Regions from separate parts of the Mesorhizobium sp. M6A.T.Cr.TU.016.01.1.1 genome, predicted to be linked through region 1. Evidence: predicted binding sites of a transcription regulator. Region 1 holds the regulator's gene; the other holds the start of a gene.
What was found. The regulator LexA, encoded in region 1, represses DNA repair genes until DNA is damaged. The targets are predictions, from matches to a motif close to TGTTCNNNNTGTGTTCNG.
Positions count from the first base shown of each region.

Region 1 (15,114 bases):
ACGCGGTTGGCAAGACCGCCATGCGACAGCGCCTCGATCAGCGATTTGTAAGCGTCCTTGAGACCGGTGTATTTGCCGACGACGGCGATGGTCACCTCGCCTTCCGGATTGTGGATGCGCTTCGACACCGCTTGCCAGGGCTCCATACGCGGCTTCGGCGCCGGATCTATGCCGAAAGCGGCCAGCACTTCCGAATCCAACCCTTCATTGTGATAGGCCATCGGCACGTCGTAGATGTGCGGCACGTCGAGTGCCTGGATGACCGCACTTTCGCGCACGTTGCAGAACAGCGACAGTTTACGGCGCTCTTCCCTAGGGATGGGACGGTCGGCGCGGACCAGCAGGATGTCGGGCGCGATGCCGATGCCGCGCAATTCCTTGACCGAATGCTGGGTCGGCTTGGTCTTCAATTCGCCCGCCGTCGGGATGTAGGGCATAAGCGTCAGATGCACATAGACGGCGTTGTTGCGCGGCAGGTCGTTGCCGAGCTGGCGGATCGCCTCCAGGAACGGCATCGCCTCGATGTCGCCGACGGTGCCACCGATCTCGCACAGGACGAAGTCGTAATCGTCATTGCCGTTGAGGACGAAATTCTTGATCTCGTCGGTAACGTGCGGAATGACCTGCACCGTGGCGCCGAGATAGTCGCCGCGCCGCTCCCGCTCGATGATGTTCTTGTAGATGCGGCCGGTTGTGATGTTGTCCTGCTGGTTGGCCGAACGACCGGTGAAGCGCTCATAATGGCCAAGATCGAGATCGGTCTCGGCGCCGTCATCGGTCACGAAGACCTCGCCATGCTGGTATGGCGACATCGTGCCGGGATCGACATTGAGATAGGGATCAAGCTTCTTTATGCGTGCGCGATAGCCTCGCGCCTGCAAGAGAGCCCCAAGGGCCGCTGCAGCGATGCCTTTTCCGAGTGAGGAGACCACGCCGCCTGTGATGAATACATATCGCGCCATGGGAGTCATCGCTTAACGCGGCCGAATTGATTCCGCCAGAGAAAAAACCGCCGCGAAGGCTTTTTCCCAAGAAGGCGCTGTGGCGATGGATGAGCAAAACAAAAGGGCCGGCGAGGCCGGCCCTTTCGGCAGTATGGTTAAAAACGTCAGATGATGACGACCTTGGTGCCGACTTTCACCCTGCGGTAAAGGTCCATGACGTGCTCGTTGATCATGCGGAAGCAGCCATTGGAGGCGCTCGTTCCGATCGACTGCGGCGCGATGGTGCCGTGAATGCGCAGATGCGTGTCCTTCTTGCCTTCGTAGAGATAGATGGCGCGCGCGCCGAGCGGATTGTCGCCGCCGCCGGGCATGCCGTCCTTGTACCGGCCATAATTCTTCGGTTCGCGCTTCTGCATGTCGAGCGTCGGGATCCAGCGCGGCCATTCCTGCTTATCGCCGACCGCGACCGTGCCCTTGAACTGCAGGCCGTCACGGCCGACGGCGATGGCGTAGCGGCGGGCCGTCGACGAGGACTCGACGAGATAGAGGCGGCGCGCGCTTGTATCGATGACGATGGTGCCGGGATTGTAGCCGGTGAACTCCACGCTCTGCGGCACGAACTCCGGCTTTACCGTGAACTGTTTCTTGGCTTCCTTCCTGGCGAGTGCGGCGTCAAGAGCGCGCGTCTCGGGGAGCAGCGACATTGAAGAGGACGAGGCGGTGCCGCCGAACAGGCCGGCAAAGAGTCCGACGTTCTGCGGCTTCTGTCCGACCGGCTCGCTGCGCAATTCGCCGTTGTTGCGGACCAGCGCGACGTTCATGGCCTCGGCGGAACCTAGTTCGGCCGACTGGATCGGTGCGATGGGTTGAACCGGTTCGATGATCTTCTTCTTAGCCGGCTTGGCGTCGGCCAACTGGGCAGGCTTATCTTTCTTGGCAAGGCCCTTCTTGGCAAGAAACGCCTGCCGTTCCGCGTCGGCCTTGGCTTTGGCCGCCTCCCGCATCGCCAGCTTCCTGGCTTCGACCGCCTTGGCTCGAGCGGCCTCCTTGTCGGCCGCGATCTTGGCTTCGAGCTTGCTGATCTGGGCAAGATCGTCCGAGGTCGGTTTTTTCTTCTTCTTGAGGAGTCTTAGTTGCGCCGTGTCGCTTTTGGCGGCGACGTTGACGACGTCAGTTGTCACTGCGGCTTTAGAGGCCGAATTGCCCGCCGGCATAGCCGCGTAAGCGGGCGCACCAAGGCTGAGCACGGCACAAAGGCCGGCTAAAATGAAGCTGCGAAGCTGCATGGCGAAGATCCGATCGTTCAATGCTTGTTGCCCACGGCGTCGCCCGGCGTCCCCCAAGGACCCCGAAAGTGCCGCGCGCAATCTATAATCGATTAAGCGGAGACGCCTCAAGCGCCCTGTCGTGCCGTGCCCGGTCGAATCGTCGTGATCGTGCGGCATTTGCCGCGACTGTGTTCAAACAACAACAGATCGCGGCGCCGGACGCCTGCCGATTACTGGTTTGGGACCTGCGGCGTTACTGGCAGGGTGACGCCGTTTGTGGCCGGCGGTGTGGTCGAACCCGCTGCAGGCGGCGCAGCGGGAGCCGGAGCTGCGGCATCATTGCCGGAAGGTGGCGTTGGTGCCGTGTTGCCGGAAGGTGCCGTGTTGCCGGAAGGCGGCGTCGGCGCCGTGGTGCCAGGCAACTGGTTGAGCACGCCACCACCCGCGCCGTTCGCCGCCGGCACGCGATCGAGAATATCGATCGGCTTCTCGCCGTAACGGGCGATGATCGACAGCGTCAGCGAGGTGGCGAAGAAAGCCGCGGCCAGGATCGCCGTCGCCCGCGTCAGCGCGTTGGCGGCGCCGCGCGCGGTCATGAAGCCCGATCCGCCGCCGATGCCGAGGCCGCCGCCTTCGGAGCGCTGCAGCAGCACCACACCGACAAGAGCGAGCACGACCATGAGGTGGACGACGATTAGTACGGTTTCCATAGTTTATCCTGGCAAAGCCTTGCGCGGCCGTGGATACGACCGGTGATTTGGAGGCGGCTCAATACAATGCTTTGACGGCATTTCCAAGCCCGTGGCCGGAATATGGGAAGCAATGCGCCCTTTGCAACGATTTCCGCTGCGGCATGGCCTATCCGAGGTGCCCGACAGGATCTGGCTGCTACGAGATATTTCGATAGGCTTCGGCGATGCCGAGAAAGTCCGCCGCCTTCAGACTGGCGCCGCCGACCAGCGCGCCGTCGACATTTTTCACGCCAAGCAGTTCGACGGCGTTCGACGGCTTGACCGAGCCGCCATAGAGGATACGCATCTTCGCCGCTGCACTGCCAAGCTTTTCCGACAGTTTTTCGCGAATATGCGCATGCGCCTCCGTAACGTCGGCGGCGGTCGGCGTCAGCCCCGTGCCGATCGCCCATACCGGCTCGTAGGCGATGACGGTATTCGACGCCGTGGCGTTGGGCGGCACCGAGCCGGCGATCTGGCGCGACAGCACGTCGAGTGTAGCGCCAGCTTCGCGTTCGGCTCTCGTCTCGCCGATGCAGATGATGGCCACCAGCCCGGCCCGCCACGCAGCGGACGCCTTGGCCTGAACGATCGCGTCGTCCTCGTTGTTATCGGCGCGGCGTTCGGAATGACCGACGATGACGTGGCTGGCGCCCGCATCTTTCAGCATCTCGGCCGAAATGCAGCCGGTATGGGCGCCGCTCTCCTTGGTGTGGCAATCCTCGCCGCCGGCCCGGACCGGCGTGCGCGACAAAATCTCTGCGGCGTGCGCAAGCAGCGTCGCCGGAACGCAGACCAGCGCTTCGGTCTCCGCATCGAGCCCACTCATGAAGCCGTTGCCGATCATCCTGAGTTCGTTGAGCGAGGCGCTGGTGCCGTTCATTTTCCAGTTGCCTGCGACCAGCGGGCGGATTCCTGGCGTCATGGGATTTGTTTCTCCGGGCAACATTCGGCTGCGTCCTCACTACCAAACTCAGCCCACAAAGCAATCGACAGTGGGCCGGAAGGACGCTATTGCGCTTGTTTCAGACTCGGCGCATGCGAAAATGCGCAAAAAATCGGAAGTGACATGCTTGGTATCTTGAGAAGCGCGGCGGGGACCTGGGTGGCGAAGGCGCTGCTGATATTGTTGGTGTTGAGCTTCGCCGTCTGGGGCATTTCGGGACAGCTTCTGGGTGGTTTTGCAGGCCACGACGCGGTTATCACGGCCGGAGGCACCAAAGTATCGATCAACGAGTATCGTCTCGCCTATGATCGCCAGATCAGCGTGATGTCGCAGCAATTCGGCCAGCGCATCAGCCGCGAGCAGGCGACGGCGCTCGGCCTGGACAACCAGGTGCTGGCGCAACTCGTGTCGGGTGCAGTGCTCGATGAGCAGGCCCGCAAGCTCGGGCTTGGGCTGTCCAAGGACCGCCTGGCCCAACTCACGCATGAGGACCCGGCCTTCAAGGGCCCCGGCGGCACCTTCGACAGAAGGACTTTCGAATACATACTGCAACAGGTCGGCATGCGGCCTGAAGACTATCTCAGGAATCGCGCCCAGGTGGCTGTGCGCCAGCAGATCGTCGAGGCGGTTTCGGACGGTCTCAAGACCCCGGATACCTTCTTGAAGGCGGTCGCGCTCTATCGTGGCGAAGACCGCACCATCGACTACCTGACTTTACCGAAATCGCTGGTCGAGCCGATTGAAGCGCCGTCCGACAGCGTGCTTTCGACCTATTTCGAGGAAAACAAGAAGACCTATGCGGCGCCTGAATACCGCAAATTCTCCTATGTCAGGCTCGAGCCGCAAGACATTATGGATCTGAGTGCCGTGACCGACCAACAGGTCAGCGACGACTACAACAAGAACAAGGGGCGCTACACCACGCCGGAAACGCGCACCATCGAACAGCTCGTGTTCAAGACGCCTGATGCCGCCAAGGCCGCGCTCGATTCACTCAAGACCGGCGCGACCTTCGACAAGATCGTTGCCGCCGAAGGCAAGACGCAAGCCGACACGCTGCTTGGCACGCTGCCCAAGGACAAGATTGCCGACAAGGCGGTGGCCGACGCCGCCTTCGCGCTCAACGCCAACGAGATCAGCCCGGTCGTTCAGGGCGCCTTTGGTGCGGTGCTGCTGCGCGTCACCGACATCAAGCCCGAAGTGGTGAAGCCGCTGGCCGAAGTGTCCGCCGAGATCCGCAAGGATCTGGCGTTGAGCGAGGCAAGCCGCATTCTGCTGGACGTGCATGACAACTACGAAGACATGCGCGCTTCGGGCAGCACGCTTACGCAAGCTGCCGAAAAACTGAAGCTGAAGGTCGTCACTATCGATGCGATCGATCGCACCGGCCAGAGGCCGGACGGCACCATCGTCAACGACCTGCCGGAATCGCCGGATCTCATCAAGGCGGTGTTCGACGCCGAACCCGGCACCGAGAATCCCGACCTCACCACCGCCGGCAACGGCTTCGTGTTCTACGAGGTGGATTCGATCACGCCGGCCCGCGACCGCACGCTGGATGAAGTCCACCAGAAGGTAGTGGCCGACTGGACGGCGGCGGAAACGACCAAGCGGCTCACCGCAAAAGCGGTTGAACTCGAAAAGCGTCTCAAGGCCGGCACCACGCTCGATGTAATCGCAAGCGAGCTCAAGCTCGAGAAGCAGACCAAGCGCGGCGTCAAGCGCGAGGCGGACGACGTCGATTTCGGCAAGGAAGGGGCGGCAGCGATGTTCGGCGAAGGCGAAGGCGGGACCGGGTTGATCCCCTCGCCCACCGGCGACGGACAGATCCTGTTCAAGATTGCCGAAGTCTTCGAGCCTGCCGGAGCCGACGCCAGCTCGGTGCCGGACGACGCGCAGAAATCCTTCACATCCGGCATGTCCGACGACCTGCTCGACCAGTTGGTGGCGCAGTTGCAGACGCAATACGACGTTCGTATCGATCAGACAGCTGTTGCCCAAGCCCTGACCAGATGAGCGCGCTCAAGACCCATATCGCAAAGGTCGCCGCAGGCACCGCCCTTTCCTTCGAGGAGGCGCGCGAGGCCTTCGACATCATCATGTCGGGCGACGCTACGCCCGGCCAGATCGGCGGCTTCCTGATGGCGCTGCGGGTGCGCGGCGAGACGGTGAGCGAGATTTCCGGCGCCGTCGCAACGATGCGCGCCAAGATGCTGCGTGTCGATGCGCCCGCTGACGCCATCGACATCGTCGGCACCGGCGGCGACAATTCGCACAGCGTCAACATCTCGACCGCTTCCGCCTTCGTCGTCGCCGCTTGCGGCGTGCCGGTGGCTAAGCACGGCAATCGCGGACTGTCCTCGCAGACCGGCGCCGCCGACGTGCTGACCGCGCTCGGCGTCAAGATCGATATCCCGCCGGAAACGATCAGCCGCTGCATCCACGATGCAGGCGTCGGCTTCATGTTCGCGCCGGCGCATCATCCGGCGATGAAGCATGTCGGCCCGACCCGCGTCGAGCTCGGCACCCGCACCATCTTCAACCTGCTTGGCCCGCTCTCCAATCCGGCTGGTGTCAGCAGGCAGATGGTTGGCGTCTTCTTGCCGGAATGGATCATGCCGGTGGCCGAGACGCTGAAGGCATTGGGCGCCGAACACGCCTGGGTCGCCCATGGCGACGGCTATGACGAAATCACCACCACTGGCGAAACCCAAGTGGCCGAGCTGGTCGGCGGTGAGATCCGCAGCTTTACGCTAACCCCGGAAGCAGTCGGGCTGAAGCGGCACACCAAGGACGAGTTGCGCGGCGGCGACGCCGCCTATAACGCCCAGGCGCTACGCGACATGCTGGGCGGCGCCGCCGGCGCCTTTCGTGATACGGTGCTGATGAACGCCGGCGCCGGACTGGTGGTGGCTGGCAAGGCGACGATGCTTGCCGACGGCATGGCGACGGCGGCGCAAGCCATCGACAGCGGCCGGGCGCTGCAAGTGCTCGACCGGCTGGTCGAGATTTCGAACGGATAGAGCCGTGTCTGATATCCTGCGCAAGATCGAAGCCTACAAGCGCGACGAGATCGCGGCGGCGAAGGCGCGCGTGCCGCTTGCCGAGATCAAGGCGCGGGCGAAGGACACCGATGCGCCGCGCGGCTTTCTCTCGGCCCTTGAAGCCAGGCGCAAATCCGGCAGCTTCGCGCTGATCGCCGAGATCAAGAAGGCGAGCCCTTCCAAGGGCCTGATCCGAGCCGATTTCGATCCGCCGGCACTGGCCAGGGCCTATGCGAAAGGTGGCGCCGCCTGCCTCTCGGTGCTGACCGACGCGCCGTCCTTCCAGGGCGCGCCTGAATTCCTCACCGATGCGCGCAGTGCCGTGACATTGCCCGCCTTGCGCAAGGATTTTCTGTTCGAGCCTTATCAGGTGTTCGAAGCCCGTGCGTGGGGCGCTGACGCCATCCTGATCATCATGGCGAGCGTCGATGACGCCGTGGCCAGGGAGCTCGAAATGACGGCTTTCGAGCTCGGCATGGACGCGCTGGTCGAGGTGCATGACGAAGCCGAGACGGAACGCGCGCTGAAACTGTCGTCACGGCTGATCGGCATCAACAACCGCAACCTCCGGACGTTCGAAACCAGTCTCGATACTTCGGAGCGGCTCGCGACGATGGTGCCGGCCGACCGCCTGCTGGTCAGCGAGAGCGGTATTTTCTCGCACGAAGATTGCCGCAGGCTGGAAAAAAGCGACATCGGCACCTTCCTCGTCGGCGAGAGCCTGATGCGGCAACAGGACGTGGCCGCCGCAACGCACCTGCTTTTGACGGGTAAGGCGCCGGCTCATGCATCGGCCCGAAAATCGGAATCGATTTTCGGAGAGCACGATGCATAAATCCAAAGTGTTAGAGCATGCTATGTGCGTCCAAACGGACGCACGTCGTTCTAAGGCCGTCTGACGATGACGGCTGCCCTCACCCATCTTGGCGCGAAAGGCGAAGCCAATATGGTCGATGTCGGCGACAAGGCGGAAACGACCCGCACGGCGATCGCCGAAGGTCTTGTCTCGATGCGGCCAGAAACGCTGAAGATGATCCTCGACGGCGATGCCAAGAAAGGCGACGTGCTGGGCACGGCGCGCATCGCCGGCATCATGGCGGCCAAGAGGACGCATGAGCTGATCCCGCTCTGTCACCCGCTGCTGTTGACCAAGATATCCGTCGACATCGAACCGGACGCGACGCTGCCTGGCCTGAAGGTCACGGCGCTGGCCCGCGTCACCGGCAAGACCGGCGTCGAGATGGAGGCGCTGACCGCCGTCTCGGTCGCTTGCCTGACCATCTACGACATGGCTAAGGCGGTCGACCGCGCCATGGTGATCTCCGGCATCAGGCTGGTGGAAAAGACCGGCGGCAAATCCGGCGTCTACAAAGTAAGCGCCCAAGGGGCAGGCCAATAATGGCGCTGCTTCCGGTTGCCGACGCGCTCGAGCGCCTGCTTGAAGATGCTGCGCCCTTGCAAGCTGAAAGCCTCACCCTGATGGACGCCGCCGACCGGATACTGGCGGACCCGCTCACGGCGCTCCGCACCCAGCCGCCCTTCAACGCGTCCGCCATGGACGGCTATGCCGTGCGGGCCGAGGATGTCGCCTCCGCGCCGGCAACACTTGCGGTGATCGGCATGGCGCCGGCCGGACGCGGCTTTGCCGGAACAGTCGGCCCGGCGCAGGCCGTGCGCATCTTCACCGGCGCGCCGCTTCCCGCAGGCGCTGACACCATCGTCATCCAGGAGAATGTCCGCGACCTCGGCGGCGGCAGCATCGAAGTGACCGCGTCGACGGTTGAAGGCCGCAACATCCGCCGCCTCGGGCTCGATTTCTCGAAGGGCGACGTTCTGCTGGAGAAAGGCCGCCTGCTTGATCCGGCGGCGTTGTCGCTGGCGGCGTCGGCCAACCATCCGCAGGTCAGCGTGGTGAAACGGCCGCTGGTCGCCATCATCGCCACCGGCGACGAATTGCTGCCGCCAGGCAGCGACCTTGGCCCGGACCAGATCATCTCGTCCAACGCCTATGGCGTCGCTGCCGCGGCCCGCTCGGTCGGCGCCAGCGCGCTCGACCTCGGCATCGCCCCCGACCGCAAAGAGGCGATTGCCGCGCTGGTGAAAAAGGCGGTTAACGCAGGGGCTGACGTCATCGTCACGCTGGGCGGCGCCTCGGTCGGCGACCACGACCTCGTCCACGACGTGCTGACCGGCGAAGGCATGACGCTCGATTTCTGGAAGATCGCCATGCGGCCCGGCAAGCCGCTGATGTTCGGTCGGCTGGGCGACATCCGCTGCATCGGCCTGCCCGGCAATCCGGTGGCGAGCCTAGTCTGCACGCAGCTCTTCCTGAAGCCGCTGCTTGCGCGGCTTGGCGGACGCGCCTACCGGCAGGACATGCGTCAGGCGCGGCTCGGTGCCGCCATGGCGGCCAACGATATCAGGCAGGACTATGTACGCGCCGTGGTGAAGGAAGACGCGGGCACGCTCAAGGCGACGCCGTTCGGCATCCAGGATTCCTCGATGCTCAGAATGCTGGCCGACGCCAACGGGCTGATCGTGCGCGAGCCATTCGCTCCCCCCGCCGCGACAGGTGCCGCCTGCACCGTGCTGATGCTACGCTGAACAAAACGTCAACACATTCATTAAACTTTAAACAGTTGCGGAACACAACTGGAACAGATAGTGTTTGTTCTGGGTTTGTTTTTCTGATTCTGTTGGGGGTCGCGATGCTGACACGCAAACAACATGAGCTGCTGATGTTCATCCACGAGCGGCTGAAGGAAAGCGGCATTCCGCCCTCGTTTGACGAGATGAAGGAAGCGCTCGATCTCGCGTCCAAATCGGGAATCCATCGGCTGATCACGGCGCTGGAGGAGCGCGGCTTCATTCGCCGGCTGCCCAACCGCGCCCGCGCGCTGGAAGTGCTGCGCTTGCCCGATTCGATCGCGCCCGGCCTCAATGCGGCGCGCAAATTCTCGCCGAGCGTCATTCAGGGCAGCCTTGGGCAGGGCAGCCTCGGCCGACAGATCAAGCCGGCGCCGTCACGCATGCCTGCGGCCGGCAATGACGACGACGTCGTTGCCACCGTCTCCATTCCGGTGATGGGCCGCATCGCTGCCGGTGTGCCGATCGATGCCATCCAGCACCAGACGCATTCGATCTCGGTGCCACCGGACATGATCACAGGCGGCGCGCACTACGCGCTGGAGGTCAAGGGTGATTCGATGATCGAGGCCGGCATCTTCGACGGCGACACGGTCATCATTCGCAACGCCGACACCGCCCAGCCTGGCGAGATCATTGTCGCCCTGGTCGACGAGGAGGAAGCGACGCTGAAGCGGTTCCGCCGCAAAGGCGCCTCGATCGCCCTGGAAGCCGCCAACCCGGCCTATGAGACGCGCATCTTCGGGCCGGACCGGGTCAAGGTGCAAGGCAAGCTCGTCGGATTGATCCGACGTTACTGAACGGCAGCTTTCTTGGGTTTCTCAGGCTTACGGTATGGCGGCAGGCCCCTAGCCTCGCGAGAAAATCTCCGCTGCTCATGCCAAGGCCTATATGGCTGTTTGACGGCAAAACGGATTTCTGCGCGCGTCGTCGCCGATAGCGGATCGAAAAAGACGGCGGCACTGCCCATGCGAGCGAGCTGCCGTTTGGTCACGACGAGGACCAGCGGGTTGCGGCAGGGATTATAATAGGCCGTGGCATCGTCGATGACGATCAAGTCCGCAAAGGCACAGGCTGGCCGCGCGATTTTGCGGTCGTCGGCGAGCGCGATGATCGCGCCGGACGGATGCCGGGCGAGGCACAGGCCGGCAGTGCAATAGAAAGGCGCTCCCGGCGGCAGGTCGGCCGGGTCGGCGATGTCGAACCGCACGTCTCCTTTTTCGAACGTCTCCGGCTCGACAATGGTCGCTGAAGTCAGCGCATGTTTCCAGTTGTCGGTGGTGAATTCGTTCGAGCGCACCCGGTTGACGGCAAGTTCGCCGCCGCCGATCGGCAGCGCCACCAGATGCGCATCCTCCGAGATCAGCACGTCGGGGGTTCGCGTCTCGGAAATCGTCAGCAGGCCGGCAAGCGCAAAGGGAAGTGCCGCAAGCCGCAACCATGTCGTCGCCATCGTGGCGATGACCAGGGCGACCGTCACCAGCAGAACCGACTGCAACGAAATCAGCCCGACTGCATCGACCGGCGAACGTTCGGAGATCCATCCCGATATTGCAATCATGGCCGTCAGCCCCTTGCCCATCATGTAGAGGAAAGGTCCGTCGAAGCCGAAAGGCATTGCCAAGGCGCTGACGACCGCCAGGAACATGACGACCGTGACGATCGGCATGACGGCCAGATTGGCAAACAGACTGAGCGGCGAGACGCGCTGGAAGTGCCAGATGGCGAAGAGCGCGGTGGCGCTGCCGGCAATGATGGAGGTCATGGCGATGGTGCCTGTTCCAGCGACGAGCTTCCGCGTGACGAAAGCGGCCGGTGACCGTCGTTGTGGCGGCGCCGTGGCCTTGTCGGCACGATAGTCGGACCAGCCGGCATAGGCGCCCACGAGAGCCGCGGTCGCGGCGAAGGACATCTGGAAGCTTGGGCCGACCACCTCGTGCGGCGACACGACGATGACGGCGATGGCTGAAATCGTAAGATTGCGCATGGTGAGCGCAGCCCGGTCGAACAGCACGGCGACAAGCATTACCGCCAGCATGATGAAGCTGCGCTCAGCCGCGACCACGATGCCGGAAAAAATGAGATAGGCAGCGATGGAAAGGAGTGCGGCTGCAGCCGCATATTTTTTGACCGGCCGGCGCGACGAAAAATCGGGAAACAGCGCAAAGGCGCCGCGCAGCAATCCCATGATGGTGCCGGCGACAAGCGCCATGTGCAGGCCGGAAATGGAGATGATGTGGTAGATGCCGGTGCGCCGCATCGATTCGTTGATCTCTTCGGGGATGCCGGCACGCACGCCGACGATCAGCGCAGCGGCAATCTCCCCCTCGGCGCCACCGATGCTGTCCCTGATATGGTCGGCGATGGTTTCACGCGCCTTTTCGATCGACGAAGAAAGGCGCGCTGCTAACGGTGCATCTTCGGAAGCGACGATCTTCGGATTGCCGAGGAAAAAGCCACTGGCGCCGATACCGGCGAAATAGCTGTCAAAGGAGAAGTCATAGCTGTCGGGCCGAACCGGGCCAGTCGGAGGCAAAAGCCTTGCATAGCCGGTTGCCACCGAGCCTGCGGTCATCTCAGCGGGAATTTTGCGTGCCGAAACCCTGACACGTTCCGGTGCATAACGCAGTGTCGGCCGGGCGGTCGATATCACGTCGAGGGTCAGCCTGATCCGGCCGTTCGCCATCTGGTCGAGCCTGACGACGCGGCCGGTGAGTTGGGTCTGGATTACCGAACCGAGCATCTGCGTTCCCGCGCGCCAGGTTTCAACCTTGGCGGCGAGCACACCGAGCGCGCACAGCAACGCTGCCATGAAACACAAATGTGTTTTGCGCCATGACCGCGTGACCGCTGCGCACAATGCCGTGAGGACCACCACGGCAATGGGCTGCGGAAAGTCCGGTTCCACGGCAAGCGAGAAATAGACGATCACTCCGGATGCCAGGAAAACCGGCACCAGCAGGAAGGCGACGCCGCGGTCGAGCTCCATGCCCGCCGCCGAAACCACGCTGTTGCGGAGAGCGGATAGTGAAAGACGGCGGAAATGAACGACAGGCCCGGGTATTGGCGCGGAGCGGTCCGGCGAGAGAGGCTGGATGCCGGGGTGCGACGCAGGCAGCGAAACGGGTAGCGGCTCGACGGGAGAAACGTCGGCAAACAGCGATCGTTCGCTGACGCTCGCGATCGCGCCCTCGCTCTCGTCCACGCCGCGGCCTGGTCCAGCCATCGGGTCTGCCCCTTGCGCCCTTGACCTCCTATGCTACATGAACGCGCGACGCGCGAAAGTCCGCGCAACCACATCGGTTTCCTGCACTTGCCCGAGAGTTCCATGTCCGACAAGGTCGTCACCCGTTTTGCCCCGTCGCCCACCGGCTTCCTGCATATTGGCGGGGCCCGGACGGCGCTGTTCAACTGGCTGTATTCGAAACACACCGGCGGCAAGATGCTGCTGCGCATTGAAGACACCGATCGTGAGCGTTCGACCGATGCGGCAACCGCCGCCATTCTCGAGGGGCTCTCCTGGCTCGGCCTCACCTGGGACGGCGAGCCGGTATCGCAGTTCGAGCGCGCGCCGCGCCACCGCGCTGTCGCCGAGGAGCTGGTACGCCTCGGCAAGGCCTATTACTGCTATGCGACGCCGGCTGAGCTGGAGGCGATGCGTGAGAGCGCGCGGGCCAAGGGGCTGCCTCCCCGCTATGACGGCCGCTGGCGCGATCGCGACCCGTCGGAGGCGCCGGCCGGCGCCAAGGGCGCCATCCGCATCAAGGCGCCGGCCGACGGCGAGACGGTGGTGCATGACCTCGTGCAGGGCGATGTCCGCTTTCCCAACAAGGATCTCGACGATTTCATCATCCTGCGCTCGGACGGCAATCCGACCTATATGCATGCCGTCGTCGTCGACGACCATGACATGGGCATCACCCACATCATCCGCGGCGACGACCATCTGACCAATGCCGCCCGCCAGATGGTGATCTATCGAGCCATGGGCTGGGACGTGCCGTCGATGTCGCATATCCCGCTGATCCATGGCGCCGACGGCGCCAAGCTGTCGAAGCGGCACGGGGCCCTCGGCGTCGAAGCCTATCGTGCCATGGGCTATCTGCCCGAAGCACTGCTCAACTACCTGGCGCGGCTCGGCTGGAGCCACGGCGACGACGAAATCATGTCGATCGCCGACATGATTGCGTGGTTCGACATCGGCGACGTCAACAAGGGAGCCGCCCGCTTCGACTTCGCCAAGCTCGAGGCGCTGAACGGCGTGCACATGCGCCGCATGAACGACGCCGAATTGCTCGATATCTTCATCGCCACCTTGCCCTATCTCGAAGGCGGCCCGGCGATCGCCGCGCGCCTCGACGACACGCGCAAGGCGCAGTTGCTTGCCGCCCTGCCCGGCCTGAAGGAGCGCGCCAAGACGCTGGTTGAGCTGGCCGACGGTGCCGCCTTCCTGTTTGCCGAGCGCCCGCTGCCGATCGACGAGAAGGCGGCTGCATTGCTCGGCGGTGAGGCGCGCGAGATCCTGCGGGGCGCGCACGTGGCGCTGAAGACGATTTCAGGCGACTGGACGGCCGAAGCGGCGGAAGCCGCGATCCGCGAATATGCGCTGGCCGGCGGCCATAAGCTCGGCGCCGTGGCCCAACCTTTGCGTGCCGCGCTCACCGGCAAGAGCACCTCGCCCGGCGTGTTCGACGTGCTTGCCGTGCTTGGCCGCGAGGAAAGCCTGGCGCGCGTCGCGGATCAAATCGATTAGCAAAACTGGCCCAAGAAGATTGGCATTGAAAGGTGGGTTTCGCAGTGCAACATTAGGTCTTGGCCCAATTTGGCACGCAAATCCAATTGCGGGCGCAAACGCGCGGACTCCGATCCTTTCGACGTGTTGCGTTGCAGATATTTCGCCTTTGCCGGCATGAGAAAACCAAAAGGAGTTTGCAATGTCCGAAGCTGCGACAAAAATGGAATTTGGCGGCAAAACCCAGGCGTCGACTGCAAAACTTGAGTTCGGCGGCAAAACTCACGAACTCAAGGTGCGAAGCGGCTCGGTCGGACCTGATGTCATCGATATCGGCTCGCTTTACAGCACCACCGGGGCCTTCACCTACGATCCCGGCTTCACGTCGACGGCAAGCTGCGAGTCGGAGATCACTTTCATCGACGGCGATGCCGGCATCCTTTTGCATCGCGGCTATCCCATCGACCAGCTGGCCGAGCATGGCGACTTCCTCGAAGTCTGCTATCTCTTGCTCTACGGCGAATTGCCGACCAAGGCGCAGAAGGACGATTTCGACTACCGGGTGACGCGCCACACCATGGTGCATGAGCAGATGTCGCGCTTCTTCACCGGCTTTCGCCGCGACGCGCACCCGATGGCGGTGATGTGCGGCGTGGTCGGCGCGCTGTCGGCCTTCTATCACGATTCCACCGACATCTCGGACCCGTATCAGCGCATGGTCGCATCGATGCGGCTGATCGCGAAAATGCCGACGATCGCGGCGATGGCCTACAAATATCACATCGGCCAGCCCTTCATTTACC
Region 1 covers NZ_CP034452.1:5,690,963-5,706,076, reverse strand. Annotated here, with positions in the region: gene EJ075_RS27585 (CTP synthase) at 1-971, opposite strand, end outside; gene EJ075_RS27580 (L,D-transpeptidase) at 1,109-2,230, opposite strand; gene secG (preprotein translocase subunit SecG) at 2,443-2,922, opposite strand; gene tpiA (triose-phosphate isomerase) at 3,101-3,868, opposite strand; gene EJ075_RS27565 (SurA N-terminal domain-containing protein) at 4,013-5,905, shown strand; gene trpD (anthranilate phosphoribosyltransferase) at 5,902-6,912, shown strand; gene trpC (indole-3-glycerol phosphate synthase TrpC) at 6,917-7,768, shown strand; gene moaC (cyclic pyranopterin monophosphate synthase MoaC) at 7,835-8,332, shown strand; gene glp (gephyrin-like molybdotransferase Glp) at 8,332-9,537, shown strand; gene lexA (transcriptional repressor LexA) at 9,642-10,379, shown strand; gene EJ075_RS27535 (ComEC/Rec2 family competence protein) at 10,373-12,805, opposite strand; gene gltX (glutamate--tRNA ligase) at 12,908-14,332, shown strand; gene gltA (citrate synthase) at 14,514-15,114, shown strand, end outside.

Region 2 (15,114 bases), 400 kb from region 1:
GCCAGATTCATATCGATCAACGCCGCCCGCTATGACGCGAACAAGCATCGTGCGGTCGCGGTCGTCGGCGATGCGCTCGAAACGGTTACCGAACTGGACGCGGCGCTCGGCGACTGGAAGGTCAGTCCCGACCACATGAAGCGCGCGAAAGCACTGTTCGCGGAGTGGAACAAGCTCCTCGACGAATATCAGGCACCCACCAACGGGCCTGTTCCCACCTATGCCCAAGTCGTCGCAGTGGTGAATGAAGCCGCCAAACCGAATGACACGCTGATTGCCGCCGCCGGCGGCACGCCAGGCGAAGTCACCAAGGGCTGGCGAGTAAAGCAGAGCAACACGTTCGATTGCGAATTCGGCTTCAGCTGCATGGGTTATGAGATAGCCGCCGGCTGGGGTCATGCCATGGCGAAGAACGGCGACGGCACGCCAATCGTGATGATCGGCGACGGCACCTACATGATGATGAATTCCGATATCTATTCGACCGTGCTCGCCGGCCACAAGATGATCGTGGTGGTTTGCGACAATGGCGGTTTCGCCGTCATCAACCGGCTGCAGCAATTCAAGGGTGTTCCCGGCTTCAACAATCTCCTCAAGGATTGCCGCGTCAAGGAGCCGTTTGCCGTCGATTTCGTGAAGCATGCGGAATCCATGGGGGCGCTGGCTCGCCGTTGCGAAAGCCTCGCCGATCTCAAGGCCGCTATGGAATGGGCGCAAGAGACCGACAGCACCACCGTGCTCACCATCGTCACCGATGCCTTTGCATGGGTGCCCGGAGACGCCGACTGGGACGTTGGCGTGCCAGAGGTCTCCGAGCGTGAGTCCGTGCAGAAGGCGCGCGTCCAGCAACTTGAAATCCGCAGCAAGCAGCGGGTCGGAGTTTGACGTGAACCGGATAGATGGGAAAATAGCAGTCGTCACTGGCGGCACGCAGGGCCTCGGCGCGGCCGTTGCCAGGCTTTTCGCCCAGGCGGGCGCGGCAGGCATCATCACCTGCGGTCGCGACCGAAATAAAGGCGAGGATGTCGCCCAAGCGATATCAGCCGAAACCGGTGTCCCCGTCACTTTCGTGGTCGCAGACCTTGAGAATGTCGATCATTGCCGGACCGTCTTGGCGCAGGCCGAAGCCACATACGGGCGCGTCGACATCCTCGTGAATGCAGCCGGCCTCACCGATCGCGGAAACCTGCTCAACACCAGTCCTGAATTGTTCGACCGCATGTTCGCGATCAATGTCAGGGCGCCGTTCTTCCTGATGCAGGAAGCCGCGAGCTTGATGATCAGCCAGGGCATAAAGGGAAGCATCGTCAACATCGGCTCGACATCGGAGAGAGCCGGCCAACCCTTCCTGTCCTCCTATTCAGCGTCGAAAGGCGCCCTCGCCACCCTGACCCGAAATTCCGGCTACGCGCTCATGCGCAACCAGATCCGGGTGAACCAGCTCGATATCGGTTGGATGGCGTCTGACGGCGAAGACCGCGTGCAGCGGGAATATCATCGCGCCGAGGCAGACTGGCTGGCCAAAGCCGCAGCGGCTCAACCCTTTGGCCGGCTGCTCGCGCCCGAGGAGGTTGCCCGTGCGGTTCTCTTCCTGGCATCGGACGATTCCGGCATGATGACGGGCGCGGTTGTCCATTTCGATCAATCGGTTTGGGGCGCCTATGATGGTGGACCCCCGGCACCCGCACTGGCCTTATCCGCATGAGGACGCGATGATGAAAACCATAAAAGGACCCGGCATTTATCTGGCGCAGTTCGCAACCGACGAGGCGCCGTTCAACACGCTTCCCGGCCTCGCCGGCTGGGTCGCGGACAAGGGCTTTGCCGGCGTCCAGATACCGACCTGGGACACGCGCCTCATCGATATGAAGCTTGCGGCCGAAAGCAAGACGTATTGCGATGAGCTGAAGGGCGTTGTCGCCGAAAAGGGCCTCGAACTGCCCGAGCTCGGATCACACATCACCGGTCAGCTGGTGGCCGTGCATCCCGCGCATGACCGCATCATGGATAGTTTTGCTCCGGCGGCCGTCCACAACAACCCGGCAGCCCGGCGCGCCTGGGCAGAGGAACAGATGAGGTTCGCCGCCCGGGCTTCGCGCAACCTTGGCATCGACCGCCATGTGAGTTTCACGGGCTCGCTTCTGTGGCCGTACCTCTACCCCTATCCGCAATGGCCGGAAGGTCTGGTCGACGATGCCTTCGACGAACTGGCCCGTCGCTGGCTGCCGATCCTCAACGACTTCGACGAGCAGGGTGTGGATCTCTGCTTCGAAATCCATCCCTGTGAGGATGTTCATGACGGGCTGACATTCGAGATGTTCCTCGAGCGAGTCGGAAACCACCCGCGCTGCAACATCCTTTACGACCCCAGCCACTTTGTCCTGCAGGCCCTGGATTACCTCGCCTTCATCGATCACTACCACGAGCGCATCAAGATGTTCCACGTCAAGGACGCGGAGTTCCGGCCCAACGGCAAGACTGGTGCATATGGTGGTTTCCAGCCATGGTCCAAGCGCGCCGGACGCTTCCGGTCACTCGGCGATGGCCAGGTGGATTTCGGGACGATCTTTACCAAGCTATCCACCTACGGCTTCGATGGTTGGGCCACTCTCGAATGGGAATGTTTTATCAAGAACCCTGAAGACGGTGCCGCGGAAGGCGCCAAATTCATTCGCGAACACATCATCCGTGTCGCCGACCGCGCTTTCGACGATTTCGTAAAATCTGGCGCCAACAAAGCCGCCAACCGGGCGATGCTCGGGCTAGACTGAGGCAGAGACAAATGTCCGATACGACGAAGACGAGGCCCCTCCGACTGGGTATGGTGGGCGGCGGCCAGGGAGCCTATATCGGCAACATTCACCGCATCGCCGCGAGGCAGGACGGCGCATGGCAACTCGCCGCGGGAGCTTTCGATGTCGACGCGGCCCGCGGCCACGCCTTTGCGGCTCGCGAAGGCCTCGATTCCAGCCGTTCCTATGACGACTACAAGGCAATGATCAAGGGAGAGTTGTCTCGCGAAGACAGGATAGACGCCGTCGCCGTCTGCACGCCGAACTTCACACACTTCCCCATCGGCAAGGCTTTCCTGGAAGCCGGCTTTGACGTCATTTGCGAGAAGCCGCTGACGGCAACCCTGGAAGACGCCATTTCGCTCGAGAAGCTGGTGCGCGACAGCGGCAGGTTCATGGGCGTGACCTACACCTATTCGGGCTATCCGATGGTGCACGAAGCACGGCACATGGTCGCCAGCGGCCAGCTCGGAAAGATCCGGACCGTCCAGGTCGAATACCCGCTGGAGTGGATGGCGACCGCCATCGAGACAGAGGGCAACGCCCAGGCAGCTTGGCGTACCGATCCAAAGAAAAACGGCAGAGGTGGCTCGATCGGCGACATCGGCACACATGCCTACCACCTTGCGGGTTTCGTCTCCGGCCTTAAGCTTGAGTCTCTGACGGCGGATCTCGCTACGTTCGTCCAAGGGCGGGCGCTCGATGACAACGCTCATGTGATGCTTCGGTATCAAGGTGGCGCCCGCGGTCTTCTATGGTCTTCCCAGGTGGCGCTGGGATCCTCAAATGGTGTGCGGCTGCGCGTATTCGGGGAGAAGGCTTCGATCTCCTGGTTCCAAGAACAGCCGAACGAACTTGTTCACGCGCGCCTTGGCGGGCGAACTGAAATCATCAAGCGTGGCGCCGACGATCTCAGCGAAGCAGCAAAGGCGCGAACCCGAACGCCACCGGGACATCCGGAGGGATACTTGGAAGCGTTCGCCAATCTGTATGCCGGGTTCGCGGAGGCGATCCATGCCAAGCGCGAAAAGCGCGAGCCCATGCCCATAGGTCGTGATATCCCAACTGCCTACGATGGCCTGAAGGGCGTCGCCTTCGTCGACGCAGTCGTTGACAGCGCGACCGCTACTAACCCTGCTTGGATGACGCCCGTCGCCGTTTGAAACTGTGTCTGCTGTCGGGCATCGACAGAGTTGATCTCAATGTCCGATATGAGGCGCAAGGCAGTCATAAGCTGCAACGTGGCTCCGTCGAGCAGACCATGCATGATCTAGCATCCATGTGGCCTAAGCTGTGTCTTAAAAGCTTTCCAAACTTGCGATAAATCAGAGGCTGCCGTCGAAGCACGTTGTCTGCCATTTCCCGGCAGTAGGATGTCGGCCGCGATCGAATTGAGACCATTCCATAATGCATCTGACACGCCTCGAGCTTTATAAACGGGTCTGCGATAGGCCTCTCAGTAAGGCCGCCCCGGAGCTCGGAATTTCTGGCACGGCACTAGCCGCTATCTGCAAACAATTCCAAGTTCCCTACCCCGGTTCAGGGTACTGGACCCGCAAGTCTCTCGGGCTTCCGGCAGAGCTGCCAACGCTGCCGGAAGCACCTGAAGAGGCCATCGAAATAACACCCTCCGCCCCAAAGCCACCACGACAGAAGAGAACGTCGGCAAAAAGCTCCGCACGCCAGACAAGGTCATTGGCGAAACCCCGTCGCCCGGCACGTCACCCGCTGCTGTTTGGTGTCGAAGAACATTTGCGAAAAACGCGGGATGTGAAAGAGGGCGAGTTCCTGAGACCCTACAAGCGGATCCTGCCAGATCTGATTTCTTCAGAAACTGCGCTGCTGCGCGCGCTCTCGATCGCCAATGAACTCTACCTTGCGCTGGACGAACAGGGATACCGAGTTCACATCGCTGAGGCCGCCGGTGACCTTCATCGCGTCCACGTCAACGAACAGGAAGTGGAGCGAAAGGACCGCAAGTACGGACGCTACCACTCCGGAAGCATCTGGGCTCCGGACCGACCGACCGTCTTCTACATTGGTACGGTGCCAATAGGGGTCGCTCTCACCGAGATGACCGAAAGAGTGACGATGCGATATCTCAACGGCGACTACCATCGCGAGGACAGCAGGTTCATACGCTCAGCTAAGCCTTGGCAACTGACGCATTCCTGGACAACAGAGCAGGATATGCCTTCGGGACGTTTTCGGGTGATTGCCTACTCCCCGAAAACGGGCGTCGATTGGTCCGTTAGCTGGCAGGAGACCGAACACGACGCGCTTGGCACGCTGATCCCAAAAATCGTCGAGACCTTGGAAGCGGCTAAGGACAATGTGCAACGCCTTATGGACGCCGAGGATGTGGCCGCGGCGAAGAGGAAAAAAGAGCGAGAGGAGGAGTGGGAGCGCTATGAAAGGCGAGAGGATGCCCGCAAGACGGCTCAAGCTCTTGCCGATAGCCAGCAGCAGCTTGCGGAAATTATCGAGAGGTGGGGAAAGGCTATGACGGTAGAGCGCTTTTTCACGGATGCGGAAGAGCGCCTAAAGTGCATGAACGATGAGCGTCGGCAGCGCCTAGGGGAGCGCCTGACGCTCGCGCAGGCTATGATGGGAAACGTGGATCCGCTGGATTTCATAGAAGGCTGGATAGCCCCGGGGCAGAGACACCGTCCAAAGTTCGGTAGTGACGTTCCCGGCTCCGACGGGGTGGATAGCGACAGCTGACGAGTGAGGTCGTGATAGCGATACTGACGATCAACGAGCAGCTTCGAGTGTTTTGAACAGTCGGTCGACGTGTGAACCATCCTGATTGCACAACGTAGCCGCCGATTGCCGCATGCGTCGCTGGAAGGTCTTTCGAAGCCGGAATTCTTAACGCTTGCCAAGTCGTGCTTACCGAATCTGGCCCAAACCGGACCTTGATATTAGGCCTGGACCTCCGGCTGGAAGCGGCCCTCTCAGGAACCGCTCTTGAAGGCGATCAGGATCGTCCCTGGTGGCATCTCCTTCGCGTCCAAGTCTACCGTATCAAATGGGTGCGCACCGTCGGCGAGAAACGCGTCGATCATGGCCTGACGCTCTTCTGAGTTTCGCCATGACTGTTGGGCGAACCGCATAATGGGGGAGTCCGCAACGCCCTCATACTCCACGACAATTCCAGCAAACTCAGCTTTGGCAACAACACGATTGATAATCTTGTCCACCTCTTCGTTGTAGGTGTGGATGACGTGTTGGATGAAGGCCGTGTCACCATCCGATGCCTTCAGAAGGCGCTCGATTGTCCTGAAATTCGCGATCGGCGTATTCTCATCGCCGAAGAACATCCCCGCGTTATCCGACGTCACGATTAGCGGTTCCACAACCAGTACGAACGACTCAAATCGGGGCGGTTTATCTGGAGGTAACCAAGACTTCATCGCGCTGATACCGGCAGGCGTGCGCAAGAATTTCTGGATCGCCTCTGACTGCCGAAAGGCCTTGGAGACACCATCTTGTCGGATCGCCTTAAGCTGGTCCTTCGCCCAACGAGGCGGTATAGGGCCCTTTAACTCGCAGACAAAGAGCACATAGCCAAGCGTAGGCTCCTCACAAATGACTAGTAGGTCTATGTCGGGGAGTTGCGGGTCGAACTTGGACAGGGAAATCTCAGTAAGGCATCGAAAACCGGCCGTCTCGAAAGCAGATTTCACTCTTGCGACGAAACCAACGCCGAGCTCCCCGCCAACATTGCGTAGGAACAATTGTGGGCGTCGGATGGCGACCACCCTCAAGAGATTGACCAGTCCCTCGTGGGTGGTGAAATCCACCGATCTCATAACGACGCGACGGGCACCGGCTCCCTCTCTCATTAGAGAGAAATATGATGCATCAAGCTTCTCAGCGCGCTTTGAATCATCGAAAATTATGTCGTCCAGAACGCTCGCTATCTTGGACCGGGTCAATCCCGTTGCCATCTCTAGGTCGTTCACAAGCTCGTCGTACTCAATGAAGATGGCCCCGACCTGATCGTTGGCCTCGCCAAAGCGCCGATGATAGAGCGCATTGCCAAGCATGAAGCGATATACGGTTTGAAACTCGGCATAGGTGTAGCCGCCGAGATCCGCTGAAGACGTTGGGTCCAGTATTGAGAAATATGCCCTCAGCTTCTGATCCACCTCCTGGTCGATGTGAAGCGATGCCGCCTCGACGTCTGGGGAGATCTGGCCCTCGGCTTCGCCCCTAAGCAACGTGCGGGCCGTCTCGACATAGGTGCTATCGGCGAACATCTCTCGGGAAAGCTCCAGATGTTCATTCCACATCGTGTAAAATTGCCGTGGCAGTGATGGGTCAGTGTAGCGAACCTGCACCGACTCATGCTCGAACGCCCACTCCACGGCGCCGGGTACGTTGTACGAATAGTATAAAAGTTCGCGTAGCGAGTAGTAATGCATGCAGAACGAAAGGTCCGACAGAAGTGTCCCTATGTCGGGCGGCGGACCTAGTTTGCCACTTACGAGATACGGAGCGAGGATCGTAATGCCGTGTGCCATGGATGAAGCGAGGCCAAAAGTCTCGATGCTGGATGCCGCCTGCTCTTGAATATTGCTGACCAATGCTAGAGCCGCGTTGGCGTCGTAGTCCAAGGTCTCGAGCCGCGCAAAATGGCCATCGAGAAACCGCTCAAATTCCTGAAACGAGTCCATGGCGCTCAAACCCACTTTCGCCTTGGGGTAGGGCTAAGGCCCCGATTAGCCACACGGGGCTGACCGCGTGCCACAGAAAGTGGCTTGCTTGCATAACTCCGTTGGTCGCGATCGGCTCACTCGTGCTCTTTCCGATCGCGGCAGTTCCAGCGGCCAACGTCATTTCAAATTTTTTCGAGAAAGACACTTGTCGATACTAGTCGTCAACACTGCCGAACAGCTCCTGCATCTGCTTGACCCAGCCATCGCTGGGCGGCGGGATTGCCCGGCGAGCGATAAACATTCCGAAGATAGGGACGTTAGGGAAGCGCGCAGCGAGCTTGATTTGCACTGCCCGATAATGCGTGCCGGCGGTGAGCACGTCGTCGAAAATCGCGATCGAGCTGACTGGCTTGCTACTGGCCAAGGGCTCGTTGATTTCATAAATGGCGAGCAAGTCTTCGACGGTCGGCCGATTGTTCGACTCATGCGCGGCGGCATGCGAACTATCGTGACGCACAAGCTCGCGGACGTCTGGCGGCGGGACGCTTAATAGCCTGGCTATTTGGGTTAGACGATCATCGTAGTCCGGATGACCTGGGGCCTTCGAAGACGGAACTGGCACCAACGTTCCGCTAGTCAGCCATTCAGGATTGAGTGCGAGCCGCATCGCGCCAGCGCACTTTCCAATGGCTTCGCCCTTATACTTCCATCCGCCCTTCGTCAGCCGCTCGGAGGGCTTTTTCTTGAGGTTGTGGATAAGCTGGTTCGTATCGCTGAACTTGAAGCCGAGACCGTTGGTATGCTCGAAGGCGGTAAATTCGTACAGGAACATGCACTTATCGTTGGCGGTCAGCCTGGTGTGATCGCCGCGGTTACTGTCATCGATCTCGCGATAGAAAACCTTAGTCAAGGCTGCCCCAGATATCGTCCATCGAGCGCACTCGAATGGCACCTTGCGCCTCATAGTTGCTCGGCCATTTGAGGCCTTTTTGGAAGCACGAATCCAGGATGAAAAGCTTACGCTTTTGATGCAGGGCTGCACGCGCTTGCGTCAGCGTGCCTGACGTGTCGCTCGCCTCAACGATAATCGTCGCCTCGGTCAGCGCACTCATGGTGATGTTGCGCTCCGGGAAGAAAAGCCTGTTTTGAGGCACGTTTTGGGCACCATATCGCAGGAAAGGGATCTGCGAGATCAGAAGGAACTCTCTCGCAATCCGATCCTGGAGGTCGCGATTTTCCTTCGGGTAGTAGGTGCCAAGGGGTGTCCCAATGACGGCGATCGTGCGGCCGCCGTTTTCTATGGCCGCATCATGCGCCGTTCGGTCAATGCCGGCAGCGAGGCCCGAGACAATCGTGAAGTCGTCGCGTCGATCCTCGCGCTTGCGAGCCGTCAGAGAGAATGCCAACTGCCTAGCTCGCTGCTTTCCCTCTTCGGAGGCCTCTCGAGCTCCAACGATGGCGATGCACCGCGTCTCGGTTAGCTCCCAGATGCCCTGAAAGTAGAGCAGTTCAACGGGGTATTTCGCGTCACGCAATTTCGCAGGGTAGTCGCCGGCATGGTGGATGCGAACGCCAAAGCGAGAGACGCCTTTGACGCTGGCCTCGGAAAGGACCTTACGGGCACACTCTTCCGCTTGGGCCGGCCGAACGAAATCCGAAGGCATTGCCGTCGGATCCTTGGCAAACTTGTCAGCGATCGTCTTGAACGTGGCGCCTTGCTCAAGCCACATAGCCTCGTAAGCGCCCAATTCGCGGCGAGGCGAGATCGGCGATGCTGCGGGCCCGAAGTCCTCTTTGCGCGCTAGATACATGGTCGGCTCTCTCTCGTGTCATGCACCCTGATCTAGTTTTCAGCCTAGCTCAAGAGCGTTAAGGGAATGATCCCCATATGGTCGCGGCGTGCCGAGAGGCCATAGAGGTCACTGTCGCGGCAAATATGTTCACTATATGTTCCAGTTTTCAAGAGGCACCCTTGCCCGAATAGTAGATCACAGAAGACATCGCCGGCGTAATCGTTGCAAAAGATCGGCGCACCGCACGTACGTCTCGACCGAACGGGCGACCCAGCTCTAGAGTGTCCGATTGTGAGATCTCGGATTCGACGGACTCTTGACGCCGCCAAGAGCCGGCTCGCGATGCGGCGGTTCCGAAGCCCGTTTCGTGGTCTTGTTCGAGAAATTGGGGGGGCGCCACGGTTCAGGCGTTCTGCGGTGACGGCACCCGCATTGCGCCCGTGTCTAACCCGAAGTCATCGCTCGGCAACGCTAGAGTAGTGGAAGGGCCGTTCAGCCGTCCCGAGTGGCACCAGCGCGAAAAGATGAGGGTTCGGAATCCGTGGTTGACCGGGACGTTGGGGTACTGCGCAAATGCGACCATTCCCATGCGTGAAAGATCACAAGTGGTCACTCGGCACATACCCCAACTAACGACCCCTGCCCTCCAAGGTTGGAATTCAAGCATTTGATAAATATCATTATTCCGTTCTTGGTGTGTTGACGCATAATCATCCGTCAGGCGACCCGACGCCGTCGCGCGCCGACATCGAGATGACCAAGCTGGTCATCGAGACGGCCAAACCGCTCGGCATCGCCGTTCATGATCACATCATCATCGGCAAGAAGGGTCATGCCAGCATGAAGGGCCTGCTGCTGATCTGACACACGATTTGAAATATGCATCGGCTTCTCGTCGGAAGCGTCCGGCGCTGGCTTCACCATGTTCGCGCCTGCCATGATGGCGAACCAACGGAAGAGCTCGCCAGCCCGCGACTCGACAGCTCGACAGCTCGACCTAGGCGGCGCCCGATAACCTCGGCAATCCGCTTGAAGAGAACGCTTCCATCAGAAACCGACCGCCGACGCGCCATAGCTGCACGCTTCCCGCCAGCCATCTTGAATCGGAAGACATTTCGATCAATCGGCCCTGCCGATTTCGGTCGCTTGATGCGCCACATTCCTCCATTGCCCATTTTCATGAACGTATACGCGAAGGTGCCGGGCTCTCTTCACTACGGAAGATCCCCCGCTTGTTCTGTACGCATTGTGATAACGTCCAACGACAACGGCGACATTGCAGTAGATCATCGCTTTGTTTTCGTCGATGACGAAGGTGGAAAACAGCGCGCGTTCACCCCTACGGCCTGCGATGAATTGCGATTTGTTGCGAGCGCCACCAGAGCTTTCGACATGAGAATAGTCGTCGGCAGTGATCTCTTCCAGAAACCCCACGTCGTTGCGAAGCAATGCGTCGATGCGCATGGAATCTAGCTCGAGGACTTCCTTCTTGGCTACCTCGCTGTTCACGCATTGCTGACTCACTGGCTGGGCGACCGCGAGCGATATTGGCAGGCAGAGCGAAGCGATGGCCGCTAAGGCACGAAGGTTCCGGGCCAATTGACATCTCCCTCTTGTGTTTGGCGAGGTTCATGGGACTGTTGCGGGAACTCCACCCCGGCCACCGGCAGCCGATGCGCGTGAGCATTCGGGCGCGGCCAGGCTCCCGAGCGGGACCGAAAGAACCTGCCCATCGGGGTCGCCACGTCGCCCGTTCGTCAGGAACCACAGGTTGCCGTCGTTTCCCTCGAGTACATGACGAACACGCCCAAACTCGCCGGCGTAGTGTGCCGTTGCTTCGGGATTGCCCGCGGCGTCAATTGTCACCGACCACAGCCGCTGCCCTGTCAGACCTGCAACGAAGAAGGTGCCGTCAACGTAGGCAAGCCCGCTTGGACCCATTTCCTGCGTATGCCACTGCATGACAGGGTCTATGTAAGCGGGGTTGCCTCCCCTGCCTTCGATGACCGGCCACCCGTAATTTCCCCCCGGCTCAACGCGGTTGAGTTCGTCCCATCCATCATCCCCAAAATCGGTCGCCCACAGCTGTCCCCTGTCATCCCACGCCAGTCCTTGAGAATTGCGGTGTCCAAGGGAGTAGACGAGAGAGCCTCTCACAGGGTTATCCGTTGGGACGCCGCCGGTAGGCGTCATGCGGAGGATCTTGCCAGCAAGTGAGTTTGGATCCTGCGAGAGGTTGGGATTTCTCGTCTCGCCCACCGTTGCATAGAGCATCCCGTCAGGACCAAACTCGATGCGCCCGCCGTTGTGACCGCGCCCTCCTGGCAATCCGTCAAGGACGGGTTGCACTTCACCGAGCGCGCCTTCGCTGTACGCCATCCGCACGATGCGATTGCCCGAAATCGTGCTGTGGTAAGCGTAGAGCCAGACGTTCGCGCTCTCTGTGAGCACCGCAAGTCCAAGCATCCCGCCATCGCCTCGGGCTACGACGTCGGGCACGGTGCCGACTGATCGTAGCGTTTCGCCAGGCCGAAACGCCACGATCTCCCCAGTACCACGCTGACTGACGAGCACCTCGCTGCCGACGCGCACGGCGGACCAGGGTATATTGAGCCCGGAAGCAATCTCGACGGGGGTGGCCGCGGGCATTACGCACGATGTCGGCGAGCCCACTGAGCGAGACGACTGGGCGTGAACGCCGGAGGAGATCAGCAGCGATATGGAGCCGAGCATGGTGAATGCGAGAGCGATCATCGAGGCCCGAACCACTGCGATTGCTACACCGCGCCCGTCCGTTCCCAGCACCTTATCCCGCATGTGGCCAGCACTGGCTCTTCGATCGAAATCTCGACTCTCCATAGACGCTCTCCATTGAATGGCTGTAGGCCGACCACGCGCCAATCACATCACGTCGCCGTCTCCAGGCGGGACGAAGTCGTTCCAGCCTTGCGCTCCCGGAGCGCATCCAAGCTCCAGACACCCGGCCCGGCGGCGGAAATGTAGAGAAACAGGAAGCAATACAGCATCGCTGCTTCGCCGTGGTTGAGTACCGGGAAGAAACCATTCGAACTGTGCACGATGAAGTATGCGAAGGCCATGGATCCTGAAAGCAGGAAGGCAACCGGGCGGGCGAAGAGGCCAAATACCAATAGAAGGCCGCCAACCACTTCGAGAACTCCGGCCGTGAGCAGCAACGGGTTGAGAGGATATTCAAAGGGCGCAGGCCAGCTGAAAAGCTTCCTGGTGCCATGGGTGAAGAATGATCCTGCTGCAAAAATGCGCAAGACACTCAGAATATGAGGTGCAAAGTTTCGGATATAGGGTATCTGCAGAGCGGGCATATTTGCCTCCAAGGTAACTAGACGGATTGCGAGTTGGGTTAAAGCAAGTGCTCAACGGCTCTCCTTCGTCAGAGCACGTCGTCTATGCGTATCGGCAGTTTTCGTATGCGTTTGCCTGTTGCGTGATAGATGGCATTAGCGATTGCAGGCGCTGTTCCGAGCATCACCAACTCGCCCATTCCTTTCACACCGACCGAGTTGATCCTGGGATCAGGCTTATCTATCAGCCCGACATCCACCTCACCGATATCGGCGTTCACCGCCATCACGTAGTCGGCGAGATCGTCATTGAGGTAACCGGCAAAGCGCGGATCGACTTCCGACTCTTCCCGAAGCGCTGTGCTGAACCCCCAGACGACACCGCCGTACATCTGTCCCTTCGCGGTCCTCGGGCTTACGACCCGCCCTACGTCCGCGATGCTGACCGCGCGCGGCATGCGGATCCGCCGGGTTGTCGCGTCGATGTGAATCTCCACAAACTGCGCGATATAGCTCATGGACGTGAAGCCGGGGTATTCGGGCCCTGCGCCTGCACGGCCGCCGGTGCGCTAGGCCTCGAGGGCCGACGCGTCTTGACCTGGCGCCAGCTCTGAAACTTTGACCTCGATATAGGGGCGCTTCAGGCGCGCGAGCTGTTGGTGCAAATTGCCGGCTGGCGGATTGGCCCCGGCGAGTTCGGCAAACCTGGCGCGTAGAGCCTCCACCGCCTTTGCGGCCGTTGGGACACAGCTGGCCGTCCCGCGCTCGCCGACCGTGGCGAGCTGTGGGCCCAACGTAGTGTCGCCGAGCAGGACTTCCAGACGATCGGGGTTGATGTCGAGACCCTGGATGATGACATTAGCAATCGCAGTCAGTATTCCTTGGCCCATCTCATGTCCGGAGCTGATCATGCGTGTTGTGCCATCGGCCCTGACCCTGAGGGTTGCCTCGCTCGCAGACATCGACGCACCGAAGATGCCGCACGCCACTCCAAGGCCGACCAACGTCCCGTCGGCCAGTCGCATAGATCCCGGTTCAGGAAGACGCCTGCTCCAGCCGAAGCGGCTGGCCCCCTCTCTCAGGCAGTCGTTCAGAAAGTGCGGCGATAGAGGTTGGCCAGCGATGATGTCGTTCTTAGCCTCGTGTTCAAGACGAAGCTCAACGGGGTCCTTGCCAAGCTTGTAGGCCATCTCATCGATCACGCTTTCCAATGCAAAGCCGGCAGGAAAGGGATGCGTGCCCCTTGTGTGGCGCGGCATCTGACGGTCGATGTGGATGTCACCTGCAGTCGCCCGAAAGTTCTCGATCGCATACAAGCGGGCGATATCTTCGTGGTAGCCGGTCGAGCGAAAGCCGCCATCCGGAATGTTTTCTTGCACCACGTCGTAAATGATGGCCTGCAGGCGTCCTTCCGCGTTGGCAGCAAGACGGATGCTGTGGACACTGCGCGGCCGATAGTTGGCTATATGGAAGAGTTGCCCGCGAGGCGTCACCAGCTTTACCGGGCGCCGTATCAACCGTGCCGCGTGTGCGACCAGGAACGTCTGTATTTTTGGAGGAGATTTTTGCCCGAACCCACCACCGACTTGTTCTGATTTCACTGCGATCTGATCGGGTGAAAGCTCGAATGCTTTCATTAGCGCCGCCTTGACGGCGTCAAGATTTTGACATCCCTCGTATACCGTCAGTCGTCCATCAGTCCATTCCGCAACGGTGCCAAACAACTCCATGGCATTGTGATGCTGGGTTGGCGTCTCGAAGATGCCCTCGACGATTGTCGCTGCGTTTTGGAATGCCCGATCGACGTCGCCTGCGTTGAATCCCTCGGCATCTACGCGTTGCGCACCAGGGCTTGTCATCAACGGAATATAGGGCGCCGTCTCGTAAACCGCCGTCACCGCTTCGGCGCCTTCGATCGCCGCTTCGACGGTCTCGGCAACTACCAGCGCAATGGGCTGGCCCCGATACGATATCTCTGCACGAAGTGCCGGGAAATCTCCTATGCCCAGCACTTGGACAACACCGGGCGTTTCCATGGCAGGCGCTACATCGAGGGCACTTACCTTGCCTTTCGCAATAGTCGCAGGCACCAGCATGGCATATAGCATTCCGGGCTTCTTAACGTCGGCACCGTACTGCGCCCGGCCGAGAACTTTGTCTCTCGCATCGACACGTGCAATTTCCGAGAAGGCTTGCGTAGGCATTACGCCCTCCTTTCAGCGGCGATGATCAGCGCATCGGCGATAACTCTCGCGCCGAGTTCGATCTTGAATGCATTGTGCTGACCGCCTCGGGCGTCGGCGAAAGCCGCCCTTCCGGCCCGAAGAGCAAGTTCAGGTGTGAGTGGTGAACCAGCAACAATCGCTTCGGCGGCGCGGGATCGCCAAGGTGTGGTCGCGACACCGCCGAGCGCAATGCGGGCGGTGCGGACGGTGGCGCCATCCATCTCGAGTGCCACCGCAGCGGAGGCCAATGCGAAGGCATAACTCTCGCGGTCGCGGATTTTATGATAGGTCGATGCACGGCCGGCAGGCGTTTTCCGGAC
Region 2 covers NZ_CP034452.1:5,288,377-5,303,490, reverse strand. Annotated here, with positions in the region: gene iolD (3D-(3,5/4)-trihydroxycyclohexane-1,2-dione acylhydrolase (decyclizing)) at 1-885, shown strand, start outside; gene EJ075_RS25760 (SDR family oxidoreductase) at 887-1,705, shown strand; gene EJ075_RS25755 (sugar phosphate isomerase/epimerase) at 1,716-2,771, shown strand; gene EJ075_RS25750 (Gfo/Idh/MocA family oxidoreductase) at 2,822-3,955, shown strand; gene EJ075_RS25745 (hypothetical protein) at 4,488-5,516, shown strand; gene EJ075_RS25740 (hypothetical protein) at 5,750-7,483, opposite strand; gene EJ075_RS25735 (hypothetical protein) at 7,671-8,366, opposite strand; gene EJ075_RS25730 (DNA-processing protein DprA) at 8,359-9,120, opposite strand; partial or broken gene EJ075_RS25725 (JAB domain-containing protein) at 9,934-10,113, shown strand; gene EJ075_RS25720 (nuclear transport factor 2 family protein) at 10,369-10,848, opposite strand; gene EJ075_RS25715 (PQQ-dependent sugar dehydrogenase) at 10,879-12,003, opposite strand; gene EJ075_RS25710 (DoxX family protein) at 12,156-12,590, opposite strand; gene EJ075_RS34165 (molybdopterin cofactor-binding domain-containing protein) at 12,659-13,087, opposite strand; gene EJ075_RS25705 (molybdopterin cofactor-binding domain-containing protein) at 13,139-14,773, opposite strand; gene EJ075_RS25700 (xanthine dehydrogenase family protein subunit M) at 14,773-15,114, opposite strand, start outside.
Region 2: a site for LexA is predicted at 9,394-9,411, ahead of EJ075_RS25730 (DNA-processing protein DprA). Genes of this name have one in related genera too.